DNA from 2 places in the Vibrio coralliirubri genome. Region 1 is predicted to be linked to the other one. Evidence: riboswitches for the same ligand, from Rfam matches in the RefSeq annotation. Region 1 holds a riboswitch; the other holds the start of a gene.
The links. Region 1 has a riboswitch for lysine ahead of lysC (lysine-sensitive aspartokinase 3). Riboswitches for the same ligand answer to the same signal wherever they lie in the genome.
Positions count from the first base shown of each region.

Region 2: it holds a riboswitch for lysine, as region 1 does, so the genes downstream of both, OCV20_RS10835 (Na+/H+ antiporter NhaC family protein) here and lysC (lysine-sensitive aspartokinase 3) in region 1, are expected to answer to the same signal.

Region 1 covers NZ_AP025470.1:3,340,052-3,344,158, forward strand. The annotation lists gene OCV20_RS15070 (pyridoxal-phosphate-dependent aminotransferase family protein) at 1-954, opposite strand, end outside; lysine riboswitch at 1,131-1,308, shown strand; gene lysC (lysine-sensitive aspartokinase 3) at 1,417-2,784, shown strand; gene metH (methionine synthase) at 2,899-4,107, opposite strand, start outside.
Region 2 covers NZ_AP025470.1:2,385,489-2,389,595, forward strand. The annotation lists His leader region at 11-146, opposite strand; gene OCV20_RS10835 (Na+/H+ antiporter NhaC family protein) at 337-1,929, opposite strand; lysine riboswitch at 2,042-2,219, opposite strand; gene OCV20_RS10840 (H-NS family histone-like protein) at 2,584-2,994, shown strand; gene OCV20_RS10845 (inosine/guanosine kinase) at 3,189-4,107, opposite strand, start outside.

The DNA.
Region 1 (4,107 bases):
AAGTGCGTTAAGCTGCGGCAAGCGGCTCTCTTCATCAACCACAAATTTTAACCCTAGAGCTTCTACACCTTCTTTAAGCTCTTGGTGCATCGCATGATGACGAGACCACGCATTATCTAGGCCTTCATTTTTCAACAAAACAAGCGACTCATGCAGAGCATAAAGGCTATTCACGGGGGCAGTATGGTGGTAGCTACGCTTACCTTCTCCACTCCAATAACCTAGTACTAAACTTTGATCCAAGAACCAGCTTTGTACTGGCGCTTGGCGGGCTTTCATTTTATCAACTGCGCGCTGAGAGAAAGTCACCGGAGATAGCCCTGGCACACAAGACAGACACTTTTGGCTGCCAGAATAAACCGCATCTAGCTGCCACTCATCAACCAGCAATGGCACACCACCAAGTGATGTCACTGCATCAACAATCGTTAACGCATCAAACTGACGAGCGACAGCAGAGATAGCTTGAGCATCCGATAGCGCTCCGGTAGACGTTTCTGCATGCACAAATGCAACAGCAACAGCATCGGGGTTTTCTGCCAATGCTTGTTCTACCTTTTCAACTGAAACGGGCTTGCCCCACTCGTCATCAACAAGGATGGCTTCGCCACCACAGCGCACCACGTTTTCTCGCATACGCTCACCGAAGACACCGTTACGACAAACAATCACCTTTTCACCAGGCTCAATCAAGTTAACAAAACAGGTCTCCATACCCGCACTGCCCGGTGCAGAAACGGCAATCGTAAATTCGTTTTCAGTCTGAAAAGCGTATTTAAGAAGTTGTTTAAGCTCATCCATCATCGCAATAAACAGCGGATCTAGGTGACCTATGGTTGGACGGCTCAAAGCCTGTAGCACTTGAGGTGAGATATCAGAAGGACCAGGCCCCATTAACGTTCGGTGTGGTGGATAAAAGCTATCGATAGCAGTAGTGAGTGTTAAATTAGACATGTACATCCCTTACGTTAATGTTGTGAACAATCCACCCTAAAGCAAATTGATTACCTCAGCAATTAGCCATAAGTATTGAGGTCAAACCACTGTCACATAATTGTTAAAATTATTTTTCAATTATCTCAAGTTACGGATTGACATTGTTACCACAAAAACGTTCAATGAAACGGCTATCTAGCAGAAGAGGAGCACTGCCCAGGCAGATGTTTTGTGGAACCGCATTTCCAATACAAAACATTTATGGGGAGCAGTGCCGAGATAATAAAAGTATGCAGGACCTTTATTATCGGTTGAGCGGGCTGAATCCCGTCAACTGTCGCCATTTCTATATGGTGAAGAGCTTCTGAGGTTACTATTCTAATAATTCCTCTCTTTTTGCTCTAAAACTCTCTTCGAAAAACATCGGACGTTGGATTACCCAACCGTAATTTTATTTTAGGAAGTCGTGGGAGATATATCGTGAGTGCATCTAATGTAGCTGGTTCTTTTAATGTCGCTAAGTTTGGTGGAACAAGTGTTGCCAACTTTGAAGCAATGAGCCGTTGTGCTGCTATTATTGAAAACAACTCAAACACGAAACTGGTCGTGAGTAGTGCATGCTCTGGTGTCACTAACTTGCTGGTTGAACTGGCAAATGGTGTTCAAGACAAAGCTCGTCGTCAGGAACTAATGGCGCAATTAGCGGACATTCATAACGCAATTCTTGACCAACTCGCAGACCCAATCAGCATCGAAAAAGAAGTTCACAGCATTCTTGATGACATTGCGAGCGCTGCAGAGGCTGCATCATTCCAAACAAGCACTAAACTGACGGATCACCTTGTCGCATGTGGCGAGTTGATGTCGACACACATCTTGGCTCAGATCATCTCTGAACGAGGCACTCCTGCTGTTCGCTTTGATATCAGAGATGTGATGCGTACTAATGATGATTTTGGTAAAGCCGAACCTCAACTAGAAGATATTGCCACTCTAGCGCAAGAGAAACTTATTCCACTTTGCCAACAACAAGTTGTCGTGACCCAAGGTTTTATCGGTGCTGATAGTGAAGGCAACACCACGACTTTAGGCCGCGGTGGCAGTGATTACTCAGCAGCACTGATTGCCGAATCTGTACAGGCGATTGGTCTAGAAATCTGGACGGATGTTCCGGGTATTTACACCACTGACCCTCGTATTGCACCTAAAGCCTCTCCTATCCCAGAGATCAGCTTCAGTGAAGCATCGGAAATGGCAAACTTTGGTGCGAAGATCTTGCACCCATCAACTCTAGTACCTGCACTACGCCACCAAATACCGGTATTTGTCGGCTCTTCTAAAGCACCAGAGTTAGGTGGTACTTGGATTCGTCAACAAGTTGAAAGCTCCCCTCTATTTAGAGCGCTTGCCCTACGCTGCAACCAAACTATGGTTACGCTACGCAGTGCTAACATGTTCCATGCCTATGGCTTCTTGGCAAAGGTATTCGAGATCCTTGCTAAACATAAGATCTCGGTCGATCTTATCACTACCTCAGAGATCAGTGTGTCTCTCACTCTCGATCAAACAGACACTTCAGGTGGTGCTCCTGAGTTACCTGAAGCCGCTCGCCTTGAGCTTGAAGAGCTGTGTTCTGTCGATATTGAACACGACCTATGCCTTGTTGCACTTATTGGTAACAACATGAGTGAAAGCAAAGGCTATGCGAAGCAGGTATTCGGTACTCTTGAAGATTTCAACCTACGCATGATTTGTTACGGAGCAAGCCCACATAACTTGTGCTTCTTATTGGATGAATCTGTTTCTAAGCTGGCGATTCAAAAACTTCACCAAGAGTTATTTGAGTAGAAAGTCCGTTATCATCGACAGATAAATAACTAAATCACAGATACAAAAAGGGTTGCTATTAAGCAACCCTTTCTCTTTTTTACTTTACGAATCAAAGCTCGTCATAGATTCAAACTAGTTAATGTTTGGACCTAACCACTTCTCAGCTTCCAACATATCCCAGCCTTTGCGGTCAGCATAGCTATCCACTTGATCCTGTTGAATCTGTGCAATAGCAAAGTATCGGGCATCAGGATGTGAGAAGTACATGCCAGATACTGAAGCGCCAGGCCACATCGCGTAGCTTGTCGTTAATGACATGTCGATTGCCTTTTCAACGTCCATCAACTCCCACAACGTGCCTTTCTCTGTATGCTCAGGGCAAGCAGGGTAACCTGGAGCTGGACGAATACCTTGGTATTTCTCTCGAATCAAATCGTCGTTAGACAAATTCTCATCTGGCGAGTAACCCCAAATATCCTTTCTCACTTCTTTATGCAGATACTCCGCGAACGCTTCAGCCAATCGGTCAGCAACCGCCTGAATCATGATTGCGTTGTAGTCATCGCCTTTCGCTTTGTATTCATCAGCCAACTCTCGCTCACCAATACCACCCGTTACCGCAAAACCACCAATCCAGTCCGCTTTACCACTTTCTTTTGGCGCAATGTAATCTGACAGGCAATAGTTAAAGCCTTTTGGTTTCTCTGTTTGTTGACGAAGGTTGTGTAGAACCTTTAGAACTTCGGTGCGAGATTCATCGGTATACACCTCAATATCATCACCAACACTGTTCGCTGGGAACATGGCACACATACCACGCGCTTCAAGCAGCTTCTCTTTCTCTACGCGATCCAGTAAGTCATTGGCATCTTTGAATAAGCGTTTTGCCTCTTCACCCACTTCTTCATGGTCCAAAATAGCTGGGTACTTACCAACCAATGACCATGTCATAAAAAATGGAGTCCAATCGATATACTGACGCAAAGTCGCCACATCAAAATCATTGAAGATGTGAACTCCCGGCTTAGCGGGTGCCGGTGGCGTATACGCATCCCAATCGATAGCAACTTTATTGGCACGAGCTCTTTCAAGCGTAACAGGCTTGGTACGAGGCTTCTTACGATTGTGCTGATCTCGAACGCGATCGTAATCGATATCCAGCTTCTCAACGAAAGCGGGTTTCAATTCATCAGACAGTAGTGAAGTACAAACACCCACTGCACGCGAGGCATTATTTACGTATACAACAGGCTCTGAATAATTCTGTTCAATCTTAACAGCTGTGTGAGCTTTAGATGTGGTTGCACCGCCAATCAGAAGAGGCAGCTTGAAACCCTGTCT
Region 2 (4,107 bases), 950 kb from region 1:
AAGCGCTAAAACTAAAAAACCCTCGGAAGACTTTGTCATCCCGAGGGTTTAAATCTAAATTCTTTGACTTAACCTCCGGGAGAATTCTTGCTCCCGGGTATACGTAAATCTCCCCGAAAGACTAGATAGGGTGATGATGGTGATGAATGTTCATTACTAATTTACGCATACTTATAAGCTCTTCAGTTGTTTGCTTTCTTATCTCCACACTAACTAAGCTGAGATCCTTTTTCAACCATTTATTCGAACTTTTTTCACGAAACTTAAAATTAAATTAACAAGCACAAAAAAGGGAGGCCAATGCCTCCCTGATAGTTTACTGATTAGCTTTCAGTTTTAGCTTTTGCACGTCGCCATTTTGCAGCGAGAGAAGTAAGCCAATGCAAAACATACAGCCACAAACGTTAGAGACGCTGCGCCAAATGCGATGCCAATTGAAGATGTCATACCTAGGGTAATGAAACCAATGCACGATACGAACGCTACAGACAGCGCGTATGGAAGCTGAGTCGATACGTGGTCAATGTGGTTACAACGAGCACCAGTAGACGACAGAATCGTTGTGTCTGAGATTGGAGAACAGTGGTCACCAAATACAGCACCTGCTAGAACCGCACTTAGCATCGGCAGAATTAGCGCGATGTCAGATGCCGCAGCCATGTCGCCCGCGATAGGTAGCATGATACCGAACGTACCCCAAGATGTACCTGTCGAGAAAGCCATAATGCCAGCTAGAAGGAACAAGATAACGGGTAGCCAGTGGTAATCAATGCTGCCGGTTACTAGAGACGATAGGTAAGAGCCTGTTTTCATGTCGCCGATTACAGAACCGATAGTCCAAGCGAACACAAGAATTAGGATAGCGCCAAACATAGAGCTTGCACCAATCCACATCGTTCTTGCGATGTCTGCCATAGACAGCTTCTGTTTGAATACAGTTGCTAGAGCAACGATTAAGCCGATAACGCCACCGTAAACAAGTGACTTACCTACATCTGTATTTTCAAACGCGCCTAGAAGGTTAAACGCTTGACCATCAGCAGTCAGCGCTTGGCCACCGGTGTAAAGCATCGCGGCAACCGTCGCTACGATTAGCGATACGATTGGCATAACCAGATCAGAAACTGAACCGTTTTCGCTCTCTTCGATATCTAGCTCTTCGTTTAGATCGTGAGCTTGCTTTTGATCGTTGTCGCCTTCAAAGCCACGGCCTTGAGATGCTTCGATCTCATGCTCACGCATCTTACCAACGTCTAGACCGAACCATGCCACTGCAAACACCATTAGTAGTGCGAATACAGCGTAGAAGTTCATTGGGATAAGACGAACGTAAGCACCCAGTGCAGAATACTCTGTCACACCGTGCGTTACTAAGATGCCACCAATGATAGTGATGATGTAAGCACCCCAGCTAGAAGCAGGCATGATCACACACATAGGAGCAGCCGTTGAATCTAGGATATAAGCAAGCTTAGCGCGAGATACGTAGAAACGGTCTGTTACAGGACGAGAGATAGCACCAACCGCTAGGCTGTTAAAGTAGTCATCAACAAAGATGAATACACCTAAGAAAGCAGCAAGTAGTTTTGAACCACGTTTGCTCTTAACACGAGACTGTGCCCACTCCGCGAATGCGCGAGTACCGCCAGACAGTGTTAATAATGCCGTTGTCATTCCAAGAATAATTAGGAATGCAATGATGCTCATGTTCCAAGTGTTGATGCCACCATCTTCCATGAAAACACCAGATGCTTTAGTAAACACGTAACTAGCTGCGTTACCTACTGAGTAGTCAGCAAGTAGAATCGCACCCATGATGATACCGACACCCAAAGAAACCAATACACGGCGGGTAACAATAGCAAGGCTCAAAGCCACAAGGGGCGGAAGCAAAGATAAAGGTGATGTTGCAAAATCTATTAAATTCATGATCTTCAAAAACCAGTTTTTTATTTGGCTAGAGATCTACTGCAGACAAACTTGATACGGCTGACCAAGCTCATGTTGAACTAAGCGAAAGGGAAGTGAACACTTCACCCAACCCTACAGTAGCGCTCCATAGTTTAAAATTAAGACTATGGCAGTGTTGTACCTATTGAGCACAACCCCAGCAAATTGCTTAGATATACAATTTACTTCGGCAATTACACCTTTCATTCCCGTTCATTGGCATCACCCCAACGGAAGTTACTTTTTATAATTGCACCTCTACGTGCGATAACATTATTAACCGTGTAAACCAGAGTTTAACAACAAATTAACCAATACCTCGCATCAGGTAGCCGCAATTGTACCCATCAAGAGCAACAATGCAACATATCATTCCGAGAAAAATAGCTTTTTGCTAATGAACTAATCAATAAGAGAATAGTCTACATAAGTTAACTACTCCACCAGTCACATATCAGTTTTTAAGATAATCTTAATAATTATTATAAATTCGATAGAAATACGGCTCTGAATTTTCAACTATTCATCTCACTTTTATATTTAAATATGTAATAGAAGAAATACTATTTGTTTTATTCCTAGGCTCTGTTTATTATTAGGAAGATTATTTAGTTTACCTTGATGGAAAATATCATGTCTGAATTAACAAAAACTCTATTAAATATCCGCAGCCTTCGTGCGTTCTCACGTGAATTAACTCTTGAGCAACTTGAAGAAGCGCTAGACAAGCTGACTATTGTTGTACAAGAGCGTCAAGAGTCTGAAGCTGAAGAACGTGCTGCTAAAGCAGAGCAAGAAGCTAAGCTTTCTGCTATTGCTGAACAAATTGCAAAAGACGGAATTGATGTTGCCGATCTTATTGCTGCACTTTCTGGTGAAGCAAAATCTAAAACAACAAAAGCTAAACGCGCTCCTCGCCCAGCGAAATACAAATACGTAGACGCAAACGGCGACGAGAAGACTTGGACAGGTCAAGGCCGTACGCCTTCAGCTATCCAAGAACAGCTAGATGCTGGTAAATCTCTAGAAGAGTTTGCTATCTAAACATTTAGTTTACTTAGTGAGTAATCAATTACACGCTAAGCAATAGAATTAATATTTAAGTCGACCAAAGTATTATTTACGACTTCAATATATTCAGAAACAAAAAAGGCTCCTTTCGGAGCCTTTTTTATATTTGTACTACCAGTATTAGAAACTAACTGATACTGATAGTACTACTGATTAAAGAAAGTAACTTATCTTTCCCAGTACGCTTCTTCTAGGCTATCTTCTCTTTCAGGAAGGCCACGAGATAAACGTGGAGAGTGTTGAACCAACACTTCATAGCTAGCACGGTTAGAATATTTACAAACTTGTGAGAACGAAGAGTACGTCAAGAATGAATGTTGGTGCTTACTTGAGTTAGGCACGTTTTCCTTGTGGTACTTATTAGCAGCCATATCATGTAATAAAGCTGATAACGCAGCATCACCTGCACCATTGGTATTTTTGATCTTTTCTGGACCACCCATGTATGGTGCAATGTGCGAATACACTTTAGTTGGGTTTTCACATAAATCTTTATGCGCAGGACGGCTAAATTCAAAACGGTTGAATTCAGCAATTGAACCTGGAAGTAAAGGCAGTGACGTTTCACGCTTAGCTGCATCTTCTGTATAACCAGCCATAAATAGGCCAACAGGTCCCGCAGTACATAGAACAAGGTCTACCCACTCTAGCGCTTTATCTGATGCAGCCAGTGGATCGCTTTCACCCGTTAATGCTTCCGCTTCGTCTTCATTCATTGCAACAACCGTTACGTGTTGCTCAAGGAAGTCTTTCCAGAATTCTGGATCATCTTGAATGACGAACTTAGTACCTAGTGTAAGAACGACTGGCACATCGTATTTCTTCGCGTATTCGATCGCTTTCATTGTTGCTTCAGGCATCGGGTCACCTGGCTTACAACGAACTAAATAAGCGGTTAAAACTAAAGCAGAAGCACTTTTGAAGATTTTTTCAGGAATGCTTTCTGGTTTTAATTGGTTCATTTGTCCTTCGCTGATTGCGAAAGTACGTTCACCGTCTTCTGTAATTAATGCAAAGCAGCGACCAATTGCGCCATCTACCCCTTGTAAATGGTTCAGATCCATTCTGCTTGATGTATTACATAAA